One region of the Facklamia sp. P12955 genome, then DNA from elsewhere that is predicted to be linked to it. Evidence: predicted binding sites of a transcription regulator. Region 1 holds the regulator's gene; the other holds the start of a gene.
The links. The regulator Rex, encoded in region 1, represses fermentation and respiration genes when NADH is low (regulators of the CRP and FNR family bind a similar motif). The targets are predictions, from matches to a motif close to TTGTGAANTANTTCACAA.
Positions count from the first base shown of each region.

Region 2: the regulator Rex is predicted to act here: its motif matches at 3,595-3,612, upstream of pflB (formate C-acetyltransferase).

Region 1 is NZ_JBNUPF010000023.1:2,164-13,450, reverse strand. It holds gene rimI (ribosomal protein S18-alanine N-acetyltransferase) at 1-94, shown strand, start outside; gene tsaD (tRNA (adenosine(37)-N6)-threonylcarbamoyltransferase complex transferase subunit TsaD) at 107-1,129, shown strand; gene ACQV2G_RS07135 (ABC-F family ATP-binding cassette domain-containing protein) at 1,170-3,140, opposite strand; gene ACQV2G_RS07130 (redox-sensing transcriptional repressor Rex) at 3,355-4,005, shown strand; gene ACQV2G_RS07125 (co-chaperone GroES) at 4,181-4,447, shown strand; gene groL (chaperonin GroEL) at 4,499-6,115, shown strand; gene ACQV2G_RS07115 (polysaccharide biosynthesis protein) at 6,353-8,233, shown strand; gene ACQV2G_RS07110 (YveK family protein) at 8,235-8,981, shown strand; gene ACQV2G_RS07105 (CpsD/CapB family tyrosine-protein kinase) at 8,983-9,741, shown strand; gene ACQV2G_RS07100 (tyrosine-protein phosphatase) at 9,747-10,532, shown strand; gene ACQV2G_RS07095 (hypothetical protein) at 10,602-11,117, opposite strand.
Region 2 is NZ_JBNUPF010000012.1:19,601-30,887, forward strand. It holds gene ACQV2G_RS04670 (DUF819 family protein) at 1-318, shown strand, start outside; gene pflA (pyruvate formate-lyase-activating protein) at 401-1,171, opposite strand; gene pflB (formate C-acetyltransferase) at 1,259-3,514, opposite strand; gene parC (DNA topoisomerase IV subunit A) at 3,800-6,274, opposite strand; gene parE (DNA topoisomerase IV subunit B) at 6,274-8,427, opposite strand; gene plsY (glycerol-3-phosphate 1-O-acyltransferase PlsY) at 8,695-9,303, shown strand; gene ACQV2G_RS04700 (aldose 1-epimerase family protein) at 9,352-10,245, opposite strand; gene hslU (ATP-dependent protease ATPase subunit HslU) at 10,263-11,287, opposite strand, start outside.

The DNA.
Region 1 (11,287 bases):
TCAAGCAGTGGGATTTAAGATAATTGATGAACGGCCTAACTATTATCATGATCCGGTTGAAGATGGCTGGGTTATGCAGTTAACATTTGAGTAGGAGGAATAGCCAATGCAAGAAGAAAATTTAATATTAGCCATTGAATCGTCTTGTGATGAGACGAGTGTAGCCTTGATAGAAAATGGCTGTCATATTAAAGCGAATATTGTTGCCTCCCAGGTAAAGAGTCATATGCGATTTGGCGGTGTTGTCCCTGAGGTAGCTAGTCGTCACCATGTCGAACAAATCAGTCAAGTTTTGAAGTTAGCATTAGAAGAAGCCCAACTAGAATCGATTGATCAGGTAGATGCGATCGCAGTGACCCAAGGTCCTGGGCTAGTTGGCCCTCTATTAATTGGAGTTACTGCAGCTAAGACATTGTCCTATTTATATAAAAAGCCTTTAATTGCTGTCAACCATTTAGCTGGACATATTTATGCCAGCCGCTTTATTAAAAACTTAGAGTTTCCATTAATGGCTTTAATTGTCAGTGGTGGACATACTGAGTTGGTGGTTATGAAGTCGGCGAATAATTATCAAGTCATTGGTGAAACGCAAGATGATGCGGTAGGAGAGGCTTATGATAAGGTAGGCCGCTTGCTAGACTTACCTTATCCAGCAGGTAAGTATCTTGATCAAATGGCTAAAGAAGGAAACCCAGAAATTTATTCAATCCCTCGTGCCATGTTAAATGAGAATAACTTAGATTTTTCATTTTCAGGTATGAAGAGTGCGGTGATGAACCTGGTTCACAACGCTAACCAAAGAGGAGAAAGCATCCAGCCAGTTGATTTAGCAGCGAGTTTTCAACGTGCCTGTGTGGATGTTTTAACGGGAAAAGTTAGCAAGGCTTTGGAAAATCGTCCAGAGATTAAGCAATTTGTTTTAGCCGGCGGAGTAGCCGCCAATAGTGAATTGAGAGCAAGCATACAAAGCCTGTTCGAAGCTCACTACCCTAATGTAGAACTTTTAATTCCACCTTTAGCATTATGCGGAGATAATGCAGCCATGATTGGAGCAGCTGCCTATCCAAAGTTATTAAAGGAAGAATATACGGATTTAGCAGCCAATGCCAGACCAGCTATGACTCTATAAAGAACACACACACTGAAATTTTCAGTGTGTGTGTTTAAATTTATTTTAAATCGGGGTATTTTTCAAGATAGTCTTCAATAGCCAGACTGTATTCTTCCCATTGTGTAACTAACTGATTACTAGTTTCTTGCTTTTCTTTTATTTTCTGATCAATAGCAATTAATGCTTGATGATCGTTAGCATTTGCTGCTTCAAGCATCATTTCTTTATCTTTTTCGATCATTTCTTCAAGAGCTTCGTTATCAGTCCAAGCTTCGTCTGCTAATTTCTGTAGTCTTCTTAGTTCACTTTTTATTTTTTTATTTTCTTCATAAGACAGCTGACCAGCAGAGATAAGTTCTTCTTTTTGTCCATTCTTATTTTCCTCAGCTGCTTCAAAGGCTTCAATTTCTTCTTTTTTAGCTAAATAGTAATCATAATCGCCAAGATAAAGCTGGCTCTTGTCAGCAGCTATTTCTAAAACATGAGTAGCAATCCGATTAATAAAGTAACGATCATGAGAAACAAATAGCAGCGTTCCGTTAAAGTTAATGAGTGCTTCTTCTAAGACTTCTTTCGAATCAATATCTAAGTGGTTGGTTGGCTCATCCAACAATAGGGTATTATCGTGATCAGCCGCTAAAAGAGCTAAGGCTAAACGAGCTTTTTCACCACCACTGAGCAGACTGACTTTCTTTTCCACCGTTTCTCCACTAAAAAGAAAAGAGCCTAAAATGGAACGGATTTTCCACTCATCTGTTGTATCATGAGCACGCCAAAGGGTCTCGAGTACGGTAACGTCGCCAGACAGATGGTTGACGTTTTGGTCGTAGTAGCCAATTTGGACATTGGTTCCCTTCTTAATTGTACCATCGATAACTGGAAGATAGCCTAAAAGAGTTTTTAGAAGAGTTGTTTTACCAATTCCATTAGGACCAACAATAGCGATAGCATTTTGCTTGGTCAGGTCAAGGTTGATGTTTTGACAAAGAACATCTGTAGGAGAATAACCAATACTCAAATTTTCTGCCTGAATAACTTTTTCACCCGATTCTTTGGCAATTGAAAATTGAATACGAGGAGCCTTAGCATCTTGTTTAGGTGCTTCAATGCGGTCCATCTTTTCTAACTGTTTGCGTCGGCTTTGGGCTCTTTTAGTAGTGGAAGCACGGGCAATGTTTTTTTGGACAAATTCTTCTAAACGATTAATCTCAGCTTGCTGTTTGAGATATTGTTTTTGAGCGTGTTCCATGCGAGCTGCTTTTTCTTGGACATAAAAAGAATAATTACCTTGATAATGATGTAGATGGTGGTCGCGAATTTCATAGATTTGAGTTGCGACTTTATCTAAAAAATAGCGATCGTGAGAAACGATTAAAAGTGCGCCTTGATAGGTGGTTAAAAACTTTTCTAACCAGCTTAAAGTCTGCATGTCTAAATGGTTGGTAGGCTCATCCAGAATTAATAAGTCATAGTCTTGTAATAAGAGTCTGGCTAAGGCGATACGAGTCTTTTGGCCTCCGGATAGACTTTGAATAGGTTGATCATAATCCTCCGGATAAAAACCAAACCCATGAAGAACAGTTCGAATAGTAGATTCGATTTGATAGACATTTTTTGCTTGTAATTCCATTTGAATTTGATCATATTGGGCCAAGGTCTCTTGATATAAAATAGATTGAGTATCACCTTGATCAGCTAGATTCGCTAGTTTGTCAGCAATTTCTTGGGCTTGGTCTCTCATAACTAATTTTTTAGAAAAAAGAGACAGCATTTCATCCCAAACAGTTAAAAGAGAATCTACTGCTATATGTTGTTCTAAGTAACCGATGTTTAGCTTTTTAGCACGACTAAATTGACCATCATTGATGGGTTCATCACCAATGATTTGTTTAATTAGAGTCGACTTACCCGTTCCGTTACGTCCGACCAATGCAATTCGGTCACGTTCTTGAATCGAAAAGTTAACGTCTTCGTATAAAGTCACATCGGCAAAACGACGACTGATATTGTTTGCTTGTAGTAAAATCACGGGCCATCCCCCTTTGTTCAATCACTCCCATTATAGCACGCTTATTAAACTCTCACTAGTTTCGATTCAACTGGCTTTTTAAAAAGTTTGTGAATTTTTAAAAAAAAAGACTCTCTACTGATTGGCATTATCTTCGTTTGATGATATACTAGACTTATCAAATTGTGAGAAAACACACAAACAAGTGAAAGTTAGGATGAACGGAGGAAGTAGAATGGTGAAAGAAATCCCACGAGCGACGGCCAAGCGTTTGCCAATTTATCATCGTTATTTGCGATACTTATACAATGCTGGTAAGACGCGCATTTCATCAACCGAACTCAGTGATGCTGTTAAAGTTGACAGTGCGACCATTCGGCGTGATTTTTCTTATTTTGGAGCCCTTGGGAAAAGAGGCTATGGTTATGATGTGGAATATTTGCTTCAGTTTTTTGGGAAGACACTCAATCAAGATCGTCTAACAACCACTGCCTTGATCGGAGTTGGATCATTAGGGAATGCCTTATTAAACTATAACTTTAGAAAATCTAATAATGTCAGAATTGGTGCCGGTTTTGATGTCAATCCTGATTTGATTGGAACTGTCCATTCGGGCATTCCTATCTATTCGATTGATGAGTTAGAAGAGCAATTAGAAATCCAAGCAATCGATGTGGCTATCTTAACTGTTCCTCAAGAATATGCAGACGAAATAATGGAACGATTAATAGCTGCTGGTATAAAGGGAGTTTTGAACTTTACCCCATTACGTTTTGAAGTACCTGAAAGTGTTCGCGTACAAAATGTTGATTTAACCAATGAACTGCAGACCTTGATTTATTTCATTAACCAAGAAGAAATTGCTGATCAGTTAGCAAGAGAATAGAAAATGATTGGACTTCTTACTATTTATAGTGAGAAGTTTTTTTATGGTTTTAGGAAAAAATAATGAGATTTTTATATCTATTTCTTGCTTTTTAATCAAAGATGGTCTAATATATTAATTGTGATTAGCACTTATATCAACAGAGTGCTAAATAATAAAATTTGGAGGGATTTTCATGTTGAAACCTTTAGCAAAACGTATTGTTCTAAAACCAAAGGAAGTCGAAGAAACAACAGCAAGCGGCTTTGTGTTACCTAGCTCTGCTCAAGAAAAACAACAAATTGGTGAAGTAGTATCGGTTGGTCCTGAAATAGAATCAGAAGACGGAATTAAAGTTGGTGATCAAGTTATCTATAAATCTTATTCAGCGACTGAGATTGAAGACCAAGGTGAAAAATTTATTATTATCGAATTAAAAGAAGCTTTAGCAATTATTGAATAAAAGATATTTAATAAAGAACTCAATAGAAAAAGATATAAAGGAGCGGTATAAATGGCAAAAGAATTGAAATTCTCAGAAGACGCACGTGCAGCTTTATTGCGCGGGGTAGACTTATTAGCAGATACGGTTAAAACAACAATGGGCCCTAAGGGACGTAACGTTGTCTTAGATAAGACTTACGGTTCTCCACTTATTACAAACGACGGGGTAACCATTGCGCGTGAAATAGAATTGGAAGACCGTTATGAAAATATGGGTGCTCAATTAGTGCAAGAAGTAGCTTCAAAAACCAATGATATAGCTGGAGACGGAACAACGACTGCCACTGTTTTAACTCAAGCAATTGCACGTGAAGGAATGAAGAACGTTACAGCAGGTGCTAACCCAGTTGGTATTCGTCGTGGAATTGATAAAGCAACTAAGACAGCTGTAGCAGCTTTAGAAGAATTATCACAACCTGTATCTTCTAAAGAAGCGATTGCACAAGTAGCAGCTGTATCATCAGGAGACCAAAAGGTTGGCGAATTGATTGCTGATGCTATGGAAAAAGTCGGCAACGATGGTGTAATCACTATTGAAGATTCTCAAACCATTGAGACTGAATTATCAGTTGTAGAAGGTATGCAATTCGATCGTGGTTACTTATCACAATATATGGTAACCGATAATGAAAAAATGATTTCAGATTTAGAAAATCCATATATCTTAATTACAGACCGCAAGATTTCTAACATTCAAGATGCGCTTCCAGTATTAGAAGCAGTAATGCAATCTGGCCGTCCGTTATTGATTATTGCTGAAGATGTTGAAGGGGAAGCTTTACCAACTTTAGTTTTAAATAAATTACGCGGAACTTTAAATGTAGCTGCAGTTAAAGCACCAGGATTTGGAGACCGTCGTAAAGCGATGTTAGAAGATGTTGCGATTCTTACTGGAGCTACTGTAATTTCTGAAGAATTAGGCTTTGAATTAAAAGATGCAACCATCGACCACTTAGGTTCAGCTGGAAAAGTGACTGTGACTAAAGATGACACAACGATTGTTGAAGGTGCTGGTTCATCCGAAGCTATTAAAGAACGTGTAGCTTTAATTCGTCACCAAGCAGAAGAAACTACTTCAAGCTATGACAAAGAAAAATTACAAGAACGTTTAGCCAAATTAGCTGGTGGTGTAGCAGTCATTAAAGTCGGAGCAGCAACTGAAACCGAACAAAAAGAAGTTAAATTACGTATTGAAGACGCATTAAATGCCACTCGCGCTGCTGTTGAAGAGGGAATCGTAGCGGGTGGAGGAGCAGCTTACTTAATCATTAAAGATCAAGTAGCTGCCACAGAAACAGAAACTGATGATGAAGCAACTGGGGTGAAGATTGTGGTTCGTGCTTTAGAAGAACCTGTTCGTCAAATTGCTGAAAATGCAGGTCGTGAAGGCTCAGTGATCGTCAATAAAATTATTTCTTCAAAAGAAGGAACAGGCTATAATGCAACAACGGATCAGTTTGAAGATATGATTCAATCTGGTATTGTTGATCCAACTAAGGTAACTCGTTCAGCCTTACAAAATGCTGCATCAGTAGCAGCTTTATTATTAACAACTGAAGCTGTCGTAGCTGAAATTCCTAAAGACGAACCTGAAATGCCTGCCCAACCAGGTATGGGTATGATGTAAGTCAATTAAATAAATTGATTAGGCAAACGATTTAAGGTGGTTTTAACCTTAAATTGTTTGCTCTTTTTATTTTCCTGACTATAATTAGATAGTTTTAATGAAATTTGTCCTTAAACACATTGAAAGTGCCTAATAATATCGGTAAAATGATAGAGATAATATGGCTATCAAAATTAGGACGTACTAGAGAAAGATAATGTTCTATATAGCTAATAGATTATAGTGAGGAATGAAAGCATGTTAAGAAACCAAGAGATGTTATCACTTCGTTTCGTTCAATGGGTAGAAAACCTACCTTTTGCCCACAAACGATTGATATGGGCAGTCAGTGACCTTTTAGCTTTTTGTCTAGCAACAATTGTTGCTTTAGTCATTTTTTTAGGTATATTCAAAGTCCCAATGCAGTTTTATGTGGGACATTTATTATTGTCCTTTGGTTTATATTATGCAGTCTCTAAGCATTTTAAAGTCGATTCACGTATAAAGCGCTATGCGACTATGGTCGACTTTTCGCTTTTATTTTTAATTGTTATTTTTGCCAATTTAGTTTCTGGGTTGATTTTATCTATAGTGCTTAAATGGCTCTCTTTTCGCTATTTAATTATAGTAGCAGGTCTAGCAGGAGTTGCAATCAGTGCTTTACGAATATTATGGCAATATATTTATCACACTAAAAACAGAGTCACTAATATCGATAACAAAAATAGAGAAAATATTGTATTAATTGGAGCAGGAGACGGTGGATCACTTTTTATGAATGCTTACCAACGTCATCCAAGAAACGAAAAAGTGGTTGCTATCCTAGATGAAGACCACTCTAAAATTGGTATGAACATAGGAGGCGTCGAGGTAGTAGGGGGCTTAGAACAACTTACGGAATTAACTAAGCAGTACAATATCGTAAAAGCTGTCATTGCTATTCCTTCCCTGAAACCAGAAAAATATGAAGAGATACTTCGTTATTGTAACGAATTAGGTGTGCGCGTCTATAATATGCCAAAAGTTGAAGACGTTTTATTAGGAATCCATCAACCAAAAGAATCCATGCGTGAAATTAAGATTTCAGACCTTTTGGGCCGTCAGGAAATCGAACTAGACGAAATTGCTATGAGAAAGGAATTAGAAGGGAAAACCATTCTAATAACGGGAGCAGGAGGGTCTATCGGATCTGAAATAACCCGTCAAATTTCTAAACATAATCCAGCAAAAGTTATTTTATTAGGGCATGGGGAGAATTCTATCTATCTTATCTATCATGAAATGATTAAAACTTATAACGAACGTATGATTCAATATATTCCGGTTATTGCGGATATCCAAGACTATGACCGTCTATTAGAAATATTTAAAGAATATCAACCTGATATTATCTATCACGCGGCTGCTCACAAACACGTACCTTTAATGGAAGCTAACCCGGTCGAAGCTTATAAAAATAATATTTTGGGCACATACAATGTCGCACGAGCTGTCGATCAAGCTAGAGTGTCTAAAATGGTAATGATATCTACGGATAAAGCGGTCAATCCCCCTAATATTATGGGAGCGACTAAACGAGTAGCTGAGTTAATTATCACTGGCATGAACAAGCAGTCAGCATCCCTTTATTGTGCAGTTCGTTTTGGAAATGTACTGGGCAGTCGAGGCAGTGTTGTTCCTGCTTTTAAAAAGCAAATAGCCGCTGGAGGTCCTGTGTTAGTTACAGATTTTAGAATGATTCGCTATTTTATGACTATTCCAGAAGCCAGCCAATTAGTTGTTTTTGCTGGAACTTTTGCCCAAGATGGTGAAGTTTTTATCCTTGACATGGGGGAACCTGTTAAAATTCTTGATTTAGCCAAGAAAATGATTCTCCTTTCCGGGCATACAGTTGAAGAAATCGGTATTCGAGAGTCAGGTATTCGACCAGGTGAGAAGCTTTATGAAGAATTATTGACCGGATCAGAACTTGTTGAAAATCAATTAAATGATCAAATATTTGTTGGAAAAGTTGTACCAATTCCACTACAAGAGACTTTGGAATTTGTCGAAAGTTTGAAAGAGGCGGTTCATCAGCCTAAAATTATGAAAGAAAAGATAATAAAATTTGCTAATGATAGCACACAATACGGAGGTTAACATGCAACAAGAAGAAATTAGCTTAAAAGATTTATGGAAATTATTTACTAAGCATGCTTTTAAAATATTTAGTTTAATTCTCTTAGGGATCATTTTGGCGATTGCTTTTATGATTTTATTTGTAACACCTAATTACCGCTCAACGGCTCAGCTTTTAGTGAATCAATCAGAAGAGCGAATGGGACAATCGCCTATCCAATACAGTGAATTACAAGCTAACTCACAGTTGATTAATACTTACCGCGATATTATCACGGGTGACAGTGTTCTTAATCGAGTGAGCGATGATGCCAATAAGGCTTATTCGGTAGGAGATTTAAAAGATGCTATTACGGTGGAACAATCACCAAACTCACAAGCTTTTTATGTTTCCGTTCAGCTTGAGTCTCCTCAAGCTGCTCAAAATGTTCTTTATAATGTGATTACAGTTTTTGAAGAAACAGTCAGCGATATTTATGGGGGAGAAGATACCAACATTTTTATTCTTTCTCCAGCTTCTTTTAACCCAAACCGAGTTTCTCCTAGTTTGCCAATTTATTCAATTATTGGGGCCCTAATGGGTCTGGCGATTGCCATCTTAATTATTTTATTATCCGAAATTTCTGACACAACCGTCAAAGATGATGAATTTATGGCAAGTCTAGGAATGAATGATTTAGGACATATTTATCAACTTTCAAATAAAGAAATGAAAAGTTCTCGTATAGCAAGTAGTAAATCACAAAAACGGACTAGAAAGAAGGTTTAGCATGTTTAATACTCGAAAGAAAAAAGAAAGCAAATTATTAAAAGATCAAGAATTTGGAACCTCTTTAATTACTTATACATCTCCTCAATCTATTAATGCGGAGCAATTCCGTGCCATCCGTACGAATATTGAATTTGCTCAAGTCGATCGGAAGCTTAAGAGTTTACTAATTTCTTCTTGTATTCCGGCTGAAGGCAAGTCGACCGTTTCAGCAAACTTAGCGGTTGTTATGGCTCAAACAGAGAAAAAGGTTTTGATTGTTGATGCGGATATGCGTAAGCCAACCCTTCATCGAACTTTTAGAATCGATAATAAAGAAGGACTGTCAACCTTAATTGCCAATCCTGAGGTCAAATTTAATCAGGTAGTTCAACATAATCCCGAAACAGGTCTTTACTTATTGCCGTGTGGACCTATTCCGCCGAACCCTTCAGAATTACTCGGTTCAGCTCGTATGACATCCATTATGCATGAGTTGAATCAATATTTTGATTTGATAATCTATGATACGCCACCTATTACTGCTGTGGCTGATCCACAAATTTTAGCAACACGTGTGGATGGTATTTTGATGGTATTACGTTATGGCTATGTTCGTCGTGAGGAAGTACGCCAAGCGAAAGAAATCTTAGATAATGTCAATGCGAATATTTTAGGATATGTTATGAATGGTGTTCCGCGTGAAGAAGGATCAGGCTATTATTCATATTATGGTTATGGTTACGGTCATGATTCCGAAAAAGATAGCAAGGGTGAGTAATAAAAATGATTGTTGATTTACATTCACATCTTATACCCGGAGTAGACGATGGGGCGCAAACGCTAGAAGATTCTATTCACCTAGCTAAAATGGGTCAAGAAGAAGGGGTCCAACATATTGTTTTAACCCCCCACCATCGTAATGGTCAATTTATTAATCATAAAGAGGATGTTATAAAATTTACGGACAAATTATCTGCTGATTACGAAAGAGCTGGCCTACAAGTTAAAGTGTATCCCGGTCAAGAAATACGCTTAACCAAGCAATTTATGGAAGATTATTATAATGGTGATTTATTATCTCTAGATGGATCGGATAAATATTATTTGATTGAATTTCCAACTGTTAAAGTCCCAGAATTTGCGCCTAAAATGTTATTGCAGTTAATTGATATGGGAATAACACCTTTAATTGCGCATCCAGAAAGAAATCATCAATTAGCTGAAAATTATGAGGATTTATATGACTTAATTCAGATGGGATGTTTATCACAAATCACTTCTTCTTCTTATGTGGGCTTATATGGTGAAAAATTTCAAAAAACAGCAAGAGAAATGCTTGAACTTAATTTAGCACATGTTATTGCTTCTGACGTCCACCATGTGGATTTTCGACCATTTAATATGAAGGCTGCATTTAATCAACTAGAACAAGATTTTGGTCAGGCAAAGGTCGACTACTTCTTACAAAATGCTCGGGATATCTTTAACGGAGATCCCATTCATAAGTTAGAAGCTAAACACTCAAAATCAATAAGAAAAAAGAAAAAAAGATTCTTTGGACTCTTTTAAAAAACTTGATTGTCGTTTAGTAGCGACAATCAAGTTTTTTTATTTTCTAACTAAAAAGTTTATGCCTATTTATAGGCTGAAATCTACAAAGCGATTAAAAGAGTAGATAGAAGGAGGGTTATGAGGGCGATTGCTATTAAAAGATAAAGCTTGGTATCGAATGGATAAGGGATAGATAAAAGATAAGTTACGATCAGTATTTAATTGATAGTAGAAGAAGCCGTATTTGATAACCGTTTGTCGATTAGTATGATCTTCGAGTGTATTAAAATAGGAGCAATAGCGTAAATTGAGCCAAAGAAGGCTATCTAAACAACTATTAAAAGGTATGAAGAGGTGTTGGTCTTGGAGTATATTGTGTGAAATTTGTTCTAAGGATTGGTTGGAGTACCAAAAATCTCCGTTGCTATCAATGATTAGAGTATTAACATTGATATGGGCTGAACTTAAGTCGCATAAGAGTATGGGGATAATTGAATAATGAGATGGGAGGTAATGAGCTTTACTTAGCGCTTGATGAAGAAATGCAAAATAATGACGATGACACGGAGCAACTTTAATACTTATCTTAAAATTTAACGACAAGAATATCACCACCAAAAAATATTTATCAAACAAGTTGAAAATACCATATAGTAATTCTTATTTCAATAGAAAGGCGAACCAAAATAGCCACTTATATAAAATTTTATATAGCATAAGGATTCATATAAAAAAATAATAAATTGAATAGATAATCTTACTGTCGTGTTAAT
Region 2 (11,287 bases), on a different contig from region 1:
ACTATTAGTTTTGCAGTTGACTGGCAGCAATTTGTAGGTTCTACCTTAACCATGACACTTTATGTTTTTCGAATGTTAGTTGGAGGTTTGACTTTACACTTGTTGATCTGTCGTCTATTTAAGATAGAATATGGATACATGATTCTTTCAATTGTTGGTTGTATCGTCGGTGGTCCAACAGCTTCTCTAACAGCAGCAGCAGCTAATTGGAAGTCTCTTATTGATAGTGGTTTAATTTTAGGAGTTTTAGCAGGAGCTGTAGGTAACTATGTAGGTATTGCTGTCGCTTATTTTACAAAATTCTTAGTTGGCGGTTAATTGATCTTATTACTAATTAGAAAAAATTGCTAAAAAAATTCTGTAGCCACCCATTAAATTTGAATGGTTACAGATTTTTTTATTATGATTTTAGGTAGCCGGTATATTCTGCACAGCGCAGTATACGGTTGGCATTTTCGACTCTTTCTTTAGTTGGAGGTTCTACACCTTCTAATTTGTATCGATAGCCTAATGCAGTGTATTTATAAACACCCATCATATGGTAAGGTAAAACTTCAAACTTTAAGACGTTATTTAAACTGGCTACATAATCGGATAAACGGTATAAATATTCATCAAAATCCGTTCTTGTTGGAACCAATACATGACGGATCCAGACGGCTTTATTAATATCTGATAAATAGCGTGACATTTCAAGAATATTATCATTTGGATGGCCGGTTAGTTTAATATGGCCTTGACGATCGATATGTTTTATATCAAACAAAAGCAGATCCGTATACATCATCAGTTCTTGAAATTTACTAAAAAAAGGCTCTTCATAAGTGAAAGGCTGGCCACAAGTATCTATGGTTGTATGTACTCCATTGGCCTTACATATTTTGAAATATTCGATTAAAAAATCCATCTGTAATAAGGGTTCCCCACCTGATACAGTGACTCCCCCTTCATTTCCCCAGAAAGCACGATACTGAATGGCTTCATTAAATAAGTCTTGTGGGCTGTATTCCTTGCCACCCGTCATCTTCCAAGTATCTGGGTTATGGCAAAATTCACATCGCATTCGACAACCTTGCATAAAAGATATAAAGCGAATACCCGGTCCATCAACTGAACCAAAACTTTCTGTGGAGTGAACATAGCCTTTAATTGCTTGTGCTACTTCTGACATTTCAATTCCTCCATCTAACTTTTAGAAAAAGGAACTGAAATAAAATTCAGTCCCTTTTTCTGAAGTTTTTAATTAATTGTTTAAAGTTTACATTGAAGCGTGCATTGTACGGTTAATAACGTCTAATTGTTGTTCGCGTGTTAGCTTGATAAAGTTTACAGCATAACCTGATACACGGATTGTTAATTGTGGATACTCTTCAGGATGTTCCATCGCATCTAATAAGGTGTCACGGTTAAAGACGTTGACATTTAAGTGATGTCCACCACTTGTCGAGTAACCATCTAACATATTAGCTAGGTTAGCTTTTTGAGTGGCTTCTTCTTTACCAAGCGCTTTAGGAATAATTGAGAAGGTATTGGAAATACCATCTAAAGCGTACTCATAAGGTACTTTAGCCACAGAAAGTAAAGAAGCTAAAGCACCATGGGTATCGCGACCATGCATTGGGTTAGCCCCTGGTGCAAATGGTTCTCCTGCACGACGTCCGTCCGGTGTATTACCAGTTTTCTTTCCATAAACAACGTTTGAAGTAATAGTTAAAATTGAAGTTGTTTGTAATGAATCACGGTAAGTTTTATGTTTACGAACTTTTGTCATAAAGTTCTTCAATAATTCTACAGCAATTTGATCCGCACGATCATCATTATTTCCATATTTAGGAAAATCTCCATCAATTTCGTAGTCAATCACTAAACCATTTTCATCACGAATTGTTTTAACTTTAGCATGCTTAATTGCAGATAGAGAATCTACTGCAACTGAGAAGCCTGCAATACCAGTTGCCATTGTACGAAGAACTTTTGTATCGTGTAAAGCCATTTCTAATGATTCGTAAGAATACTTATCATGCATATAGTGGATGATATTTAAAGTATTTACATATAACTCAACAATCCATTCCATCATATCATCATATTTAGCCAAAACTTCATCGTAATCTAAATATTCAGATGTAATTGGCGCATATTGAGGGCCAACTTGCGCTTTAGATTTTTCATCTACCCCACCATTAATGGCATAAAGTAATGTCTTAGCAAGGTTAGCACGCGCTCCAAAGAATTGCATTTGTTTACCTACACGCATAGCAGACACACAACACGCGATCGCATAATCATCACCATATTCTGGACGCATGATCTCATCGTTTTCATACTGAATAGCAGAAGATATAATCGACATTTTAGCTGCATATTCTTTAAAGGCTTGAGGTAATGATGGTGACCAAAGAATTGTTAGGTTTGGTTCCGGAGCCGGACCTAAGTTTGTTAAGGTATGTAAGAAACGGAAAGAGTTCTTAGTAACAAGTGGGCGTCCATCTAAACCTATACCAGCGATTGATTCTGTTACCCAAGTTGGGTCACCAGAGAATAATTCATTGTATTCTGGTGTACGTGCAAATTTAACCAAACGTAATTTCATCACGAAATGATCAACTAACTCTTGTGCTTCGACTTCAGTCAATGTGCCCTTAGCTAGGTCACGTTCGATATAAATATCTAAGAAAGTAGAAGTACGTCCTAATGACATAGCCGCTCCATTTTGTTGCTTAACGGCAGCTAAATAGCCTAAGTATAACCATTGGAAAGCTTCTTTTGCATTCTCAGCTGGACGTGAAATATCAAAGCCATAAATTTCGCCTAATTCTTTTAATTCTTGTAAAGCACGGTATTGTTCAGTAACTTCTTCACGTAATTGAATCACATCGTTATCCATTGTACCATTTCCGATGTTAGCAAAATCTTTTTGCTTTTCTTCCATCAAACGCTCTACCCCGTATAAGGCTACACGACGGTAGTCACCAATAATACGACCACGGCCATATGCATCAGGAAGACCGGTAATAACACCAGAGCGGCGAGCAGCGCGCATTTCTGGGGTATAGACATCAAAAACACCTTGATTATGAGTTTTACGGTATTGTGTAAAGATATGTTCTGTTTTTGGATCTAACTCATAGCCATAAGCTTCTAAGGAATTCTTAGACATACGAATTCCACCGTAAGGTTGTAAGCTACGTTTAAAAGGAGCATCTGTTTGGAAACCAACGACTGCTTCTTTGTCTTTATCTAAATAACCTGCTTGATGAGAAGTAATAGAAGAAACTACTTTAGTATCCATATCAAGAACGCCACCTGCTTCCCGTTCTTTTTTATTAAGGTCCATCACTTGGTCCCAAAGATCTTTTGTATTTTGTGTAGCATCTGCTAGGAAACTTTCATCCCCTTCATATAAGGCATAGTTTTCTTGAATAAAATCACGAACATCGATTTCTTTTTGCCATTTGCTTCCTTGAAAGCCATCCCATGCTTTATTTAATTCGGTTTTATTTGCAATTTCCATTTTAATTCTCCTTTTTTAAAATGATCCGACAATTTCTACACCCATAATATAACACAAGAAAAGTTCAATGTAAACAGTTATTGTGAATTATATAATTAGCGTTAAGCTTTACATATCAGTGTTTTGTTAGAAAAAACAAAATAATAGAGTGTATTCTGTGCTCATTGTAGCAATAAGATTATAACAGTTGTTTGCTTTCTGTTTTTTTCTTTTAGTACACAGAGTTTTAGTTGTTGATTTTGTAAATAAAAAACAAGCATCTGGTTCAGATACTTGTTTTTTATCTTATTCTTCATCTAACATTTTCAAGCGTGCAGGATGGATGTCTATCACCTTACCTAGTTGATCAAGCTCAACAATCTGACTGCCATTATTCTGGCGTTTACTAATATTGATATCAAAAGCCATCATCTCTAATGATTTACCGGTATCCCCTTGAATAATAATCGGTATATTCCCTTTTTGTAAGGCTAAAGCTTTTAAAATCCGATGGGGGTTTGATTTTATTTCTTTTAGAATGAGCGTTCCAACACTGGCGCGATTAGCACTAGCCAGTTCTTCACTATCCATTCGTTTAAGATTTCCTCGATTGGTTAATAAGAAGACTTGTGGTCTTGAAGCTGCTTGATCGATTAAGAGCATCGATACAAGATAATCATCCTTTTTCAGTTTCATACCTACGACCCCTTGTGCTTTTAGTCCTTGAATTGAAACTTGTTCTAAATCAAACCGTAAACCGTAGGAGCGGTGGGTCATACTGGCGATTTGATAGTTCTTGTCTGCTTTAGCTAATCGAGCTGCTACTAATTGATCGTGGTCATCTTGCAATTTAATTGCAGTCATTGTCCGAGTTTTATAGGATCGATAAGTTGAGAATTCTGATAAGAGGGTTTGTTTAATGCGACCTGCTTGTGTCATCATGACAATTCGGTCTTCACTCGGATTGTCCGAAGCTTTTTGCGCAAACACCGCAATGATGGACTCCTCTTTATCTAATTGATATTGCTGAGACCAATGTAAACCCAGATCTTTCCAACGAATGTCTGGTAATTCGTGAACAGGTAAATGAATATAATTACCTTTAGATGTGATAATCACAATCGCATCATGAGTCGAGAGTTCTTGAACAAATAATGGATAGTCTAAATCTCTAGATCCTAAATCAGTGGAATCGGAAGCCGTAAATGACCTAACCGAAGTACGTTTCAAGTATCCTTCCTTAGTCACAGACACATAGACTTGCTCTTGTGGGATTAAAAGAGTCTTTTCCAAGGTAATTTCTTCCACTTCCTCTTCTAATTGACTCATTCTCAAACTATTAAACTTTTTCTTAATTTCCTTTAATTCCTTAACCAAAACCTTGTCTAAAGTACTGGCATTAGAAAGGATATTCTCGTACATATGGATTCTTTCGTTAAGTTCAAATTTTTCTTGTTGTAGGCCAACAATATCCGTATTAGTTAAACGGTATAACTGTAAGGAAACAATTGCTTCAGCCTGTGCCATTGAAAAATTATATTGTTGGTGTAAATTATCTTTAGCATTGGCCTTGTTTTCAGATTGGCGAATAGTGGTAATTACTTCATCTAAAATAGAAATAACTCGGATTAAGCCATCAACAATATGAAGACGGTCTTGATCTTTCTTAAGAAGAAATTGAGTTCTTCGACGAATAATGTCTTTTTGATGGTCAAGGTAAGCTTGTAACATTTTTTCTAAGGAACAAAGGACTGGTCGACGATCGTGAATGGCTATCATATTGAAGTGATAATTTACTTGTAAATCGGTGTTTTTATAGAGGTAAGCAAGAATTGGTTCGACCTCTACATCTCTTTTTAGTTCAATGACTAATGAAACACCATTAATATCTGAATCATCGCGAACATCAGCAATCCCTTCTAGCTTTTTAGAAAGACGTATTTCATCTAATTTTTGAATAAGTTTGCCTTTATTAACGTCATAGGGTACTTCACTCACAACAATTTGAGACTTACCACCCTTTAATTTTTCAACTTCTAATTTAGATCGAATAACAACTTTACCTTGACCCGTTTGATAGGCTTCTTTAATGCCCGCTTTACCTTGGATAATACCACCCGTTGGAAAATCTGGTCCTGGTAAATACTTCATTAACTGGTCGACACTGATTTTATCGGGATGCTTAATCATATAAATTAAAGCGTCAATGACTTCCCCTAAGTTGTGTGGAGGAATATCGGTTGCATAACCTGCTGAAATACCGGTTGCGCCATTCACTAGTAGATTAGGAAAGCGAGCGGGTAAAACACGAGGTTCTTCAATGGTATCATCAAAGTTCAGAATCCAATCGACTGTTTGAGAATGGATATCTCTTAAGAGTTCCATGGCGATACTTGAAAGCCTAGCTTCTGTATAACGCATTGCCGCAGCTGGGTCGCCATCCATGGAACCATTATTACCGTGCATGTCGATCAAAGGTTGGCGGTTTTTCCAACTTTGAGACATACGAACCATGGCCTCATAAACCGATGAATCTCCATGTGGATGATAATTACCGATCACATTCCCCACTGTTTTGGCTGATTTGCGATAAGCTTTTTCAGCAGTATTTCCTTCGGCAAACATAGCATATAAAATACGTCTTTGAACGGGTTTTAAACCATCGCGAATATCGGGTAACGCTCTATCTTGAATAATATACTTGGAATAGCGACCAAATCGATCACCGATAACCGATGAAAAATTTAATTCTTGGACTCCTTTATTTTCTAGTTCAGTCATTATAAATCACCTCCAAATAAATCAATTTGTCCATTTTCATCCACTAAATCCTTACTTGGATTTTCATTAAGGTCAATAGACGGCTCTTTTTTTGATAGCTTATTTTTTGTTTTCGCAGATGCTTTTGAAGCTGGGTTTTTAGCCACTAACAAGGCTTCCTTGTCTTCTTGTGCTAGAGAGTGGTTGGTTTGGGTGTTTTCTTTTAATAGAGAATCTTCTTCATCCATAGTAAATTGAACATTTTTTTCAATCCATTTACGGCGAGGATCTACTTTACTACCCATTAAAGTCGATAAACGCTTTTCGGATAACGAATCATCGTCAAGAGTTACTCTTATCAATAAGCGTGAGGAAGGATTCATAGTCGTATGCCATAATTGATCCGCATTCATCTCTCCGAGCCCCTTATAACGTTGTAAGATGTAGCCTGGTCCCACTGCTTTAATTTTTGCTTGTAGTTCTTCATCTGTCCAAGCGTATTCGATTCTTTCATTCTTACCTTTTCCCTTTGATACCTTATATAGAGGCGGCATGGCCAAATAGACCTTGCCTGCTTCAATCAATGGCTTCATATAGCGGTAGAAGAAAGTTAAAAGCAGTACTTGAATGTGAGCACCATCCGTATCCGCATCCGTCATAATGACCACTTTATCATAGTTAGCAGCTTTAATATCAAAATCAGCCCCTACCCCTGCACCAATTGTGTAGATGAGGGTATTAATTTCTTCATTTTTCATAATATCGCTTAAAGATGCTTTTTCAGTGTTGATGACCTTACCTCTTAAAGGCAATATGGCTTGAAATTTACGATCACGCCCTAATTTAGCTGAGCCACCGGCCGAATCTCCCTCCACGATATAAAGTTCATTCTTTGAAGCATCTTTTGACTGGGCCTTAGTAAGCTTACCTGAAATTAAGCGTTCTTGTTGTTTATTAGAGTTAGAAGAACGTGAAGCCTCACGCGCTTTGCGAGCAGCTTCTCGTGTTTGTCTAGCCTTTAAAGCTTTTCTTAAAATAGTTTGCGCCCAATTACCGTTTTCTGCTAAATAATAACCTAAGTGCTCTGTTACAAAAGATTCAACAATGGTACGTGCCTTTGGACTTCCTAATTTGTCCTTCGTCTGTCCTTCAAATTGTAGATATTGCTCAGGAATACGAACCGATACAATGGCTGCCAGTCCTTCCCGGATATCGGACCCTTCTAAATTTTTATCCTTTTCTTTAATCAAACTCATTTTACGACCGTAGTCATTAAATACCTTGGTAATAGCTGTCTTCATGGCCGTTTCATGCGTGCCTCCACCATTGGTACGAACATTATTAGCAAAAGAAAGAATGGTTTCTGAATAACCATCATTATACTGCATGGCAAAATCAATCTCAAAATCTTCTGATTGGCTTGAAAAAGCCACCACATTTCCCATGACTTCTTTATCTTCATTAAGATATTGAATAAAATCTTGTAAACCATCTTCATAATGAAAAGTCTCTGAAATGTCTTTTCTTTGATCATGAATTTCAATGGTAATTCCTTTTAAAAGGAAGGCTGACTCTCTCAGCCTTTCGGAAATGGTTTCATAGTTAATGGCAGAAGATCCAAATATTTTTTCATCCGGCATAAAATGAACACTTGTACCAGTGTCTGATTGATTATTGTGCTTAGTCTTTTTTAAAGAGCTGGCAGGACGTCCGCCCTCTTCAAACCGCATATGGTATTGGTATCCCTCTCGAATAACCGTCACTTCCAACCATGAAGATAAAGCATTTACGACCGAGGCTCCTACTCCATGAAGCCCTCCAGCGGATTTATATCCACCTTGGCCAAACTTCCCACCAGCATGTAATACAGTGAAAATAACTTGAACCGTAGGAACCCCTGAAGCATGCCTACCAATCGGCATGCCCCGGCCATTATCAGTAATGCAAATCGAGCCATCTGCTTCTAAAGACACAACAATTCGATTTGCAAAACCTGATAGAGCTTCATCTACAGAATTATCAACAATTTCATAAATAAGATGGTGAAGGCCCTTTTGATCAGTCGATCCGATATACATACCCGGTCTTTTTCTTACGGCTTCTAGACCTTCTAATATCTGAATGGCATCATCATTATAATTGCTTAAATTCACTTTAGAATTTTTGTTTGCCATTTTCTCACCCTTTTAATGTTATTTAATAAGAAATAGTCATGCGTTTTTTGAATAATCTTTTAACGATAGTATCTATTCAGTATAAAGGCTCTATTTCCCAACTCTATTATCATAGCAGAATAAATCCTGCTTTGACACTTTTGATTTACTTAAAGTTGTTTTGATGCCTAAAAGTCAAAAATATTGCATTTTTATAATTAAGAAATTCGCTTGGTGAAAATTATTCAATCATGTTAGAATGAAGATAGTAAACTAGGAGGTTAATAAATGTTAGCTATCTTAATGATTATTGTCGGATACTTGGCGGGATCGATTCCCTCAGGTGTCTGGTATTCAAAATATATCCACAATATCGATGTTCGGACCCTCGGTTCAGGCAATTCTGGTGGTACGAATATCGGCAGAAATTTTGGACCGATTGCAGCCATTGTGGTTATTATTGTGGATATTTTAAAGGGCTATCTTCCAGTTTTAATGGCCCAACAGCTCTTAGGCTCGGATAGTGATTTAGCTATTATGCTAACGGCTATTGCTGCTGTTCTGGGACATGCCTATCCAATTTTCAGTCAATTCCGTGGCGGAAAAATCGTTGCGACATCGGTAGGTGTACTATTGGCATTTAACTTTTATATTGCTTTAGCCATGGTCGCTCTCTTTATAACCATTCTCTTATTGACATCAATTGTGAGTATTGCTGCCATGACCTCTTTTTTGCTGGTCGCTATTTGGATTATTCTACGAGAACCTTTAGTATATTCTTGGGGCTTTGCCTTTATGGCTGTTTTGATGGTCTATCGTCATCGAGAGAATATTCAAAGACTGCTTAAAGGAGAAGAAAGTCGAGTGACCTTCGGTTTAAATCCTAGAAAAAAATAAATTAAAATAGCTAAGGCATTTTCCTTAGCTATTTTTATCTTTTTAATTTTATTCACCCTTGAAAAATTCCATCGTCAAATCATGAGTACTGATGGATTGGGGGGCTAAACTATGAATTCCCCGTTTATGCTTAAATAGCTCAGGCTCATTGGCAATATCCGGTAAGCCAGACCATGCTTCTACGGCTAAGAAAGGAGCTCGCTTAGGATAAGGAGACCATAAAGCAACATAGTCAAAGCCAATAGAACGAAATTTAATTTCAACATCATTAATAGCATCCATTAAGATAAGTTCAGCTTTTTCACTCACTTGATAGATTAAGGCATCATTTCTAAATTGTTTGTGACGCAACTTTTGATTAATCACTTCTGTATACTTAGCTCTTTCTAAGTTGACTAGGCCATCATTATTAGTTTGTAAGAGATAATAATACCCTTCTGGATTTAATTGGTAACTTACTTGATTGAATTCCGGATAATTTCTTCCTACTGTATGTGGGAGATTAAAGGCCGGATGATAACCCACTGAATAATATAAAGGTTTTTCAAGTGAAGGATTATAAACTTCAAAAGTAATTGTTAACTTATGATCATATAAAACATAATTAACCTGAAGCGAAAATTCAAAGGGATAGGATTCTAGCGTGTTTTTATTGTTTTTTAAGTAAAAACTTGCAGAAGATTCGGTTTGACTTTGAACAGTAAAGGTATAATCTCTAGCAAACCCATGGCGACTCATTTGGTAGAATTTTCCACCATAAAGATACTGATCATCCTGTAGGCGCCCAACGATGGGAAAAAGGATGGGGGCACTGCGAGACCAATAGAAAGGGTCTGCTTGCCAGAGAAATTCATAGTCTGTCTTTAGATCAGTAATTGACTGGACTTCTGCCCCATTCTCAGTTATCTCCACTTTTAAAAAACTATTTTGAATGGTTACCATAGGCTTCACCCATTTCTTTATAAGATATAGTGGCTAAGATCTTGATTCTCAACCTTATCTGCTAATTTATCATCGACGTATTTTTCAGTAATTTCAATTACCATTGGTGTGTCTGCTGCTTCAAATAATAAATCTTCTAAAACTGTCTCAATAATCGTATGTAGGCGTCTTGCTCCAATATTATCTGTATTGCGGTTTAAGGTTTCCGCATAGTAGGCCATTTTCTGAACTGCTTCATCGCTAAAGTTAACAGTCACCTCTTCAGTAGCTAAAAGGGCCTGATATTGGATAAGTAAGGCATTTTTAGGTTCGGTTAGAATTTTAACAAAATCGTCAGCGGTTAAGTCCTGAAGATTGACTCGAATGGGAAAGCGTCCTTGTAACTCTGGAATTAAATCAGAAGGTTTAGCAACATGGAAAGCACCTGATCCCACAAAGAGAATATGATCAGACTTTATAATACCGTATTTGGTTTGAATTTGACTACCTTCAACGATTGGTAAAATATCACGCTGAACACCCTGTCTTGAAACTTCTCCCGATTGATTACTTGAAGAGGCAATTTTATCTAACTCATCAATAAAAATAATACCGTTTTTCTCAGCTAGTTTTAAGCCTTTTTGATGAATATCCTCTTCGTTTACCAATTTGTCTGCTTCGTCTACTGTTAATAACTTAAGCGCTTCTTTGACAGTCACTGTACGCTGAATCATTTTCTTAGGTCTTAAAGCGTTGAGGGATTCTTGCATATCCATCATTTGCTCCATAGCAGGATTAAGTGAGTTTAACTGTAGTTTCTTTTCTTCCATTTCAATAGTCACTTCTTGTTTATCCAACACACCCTCACGAATTTGCTGGCGAATATGACGACGGTTGGAAGCCACTTCTTCCGTCACTTCTTCTTTTTCTGCTTCTACTTCACCACGCATTTGGCGCATAAAAGCTTCCATATCTGGCAAGACGAAGCCACCGGCATTGTTAGGATCTTTTTTTACTTCCTTCTTTTTCTTCTTACCAGGGACTAGTGCTTTAGCAATTCGAT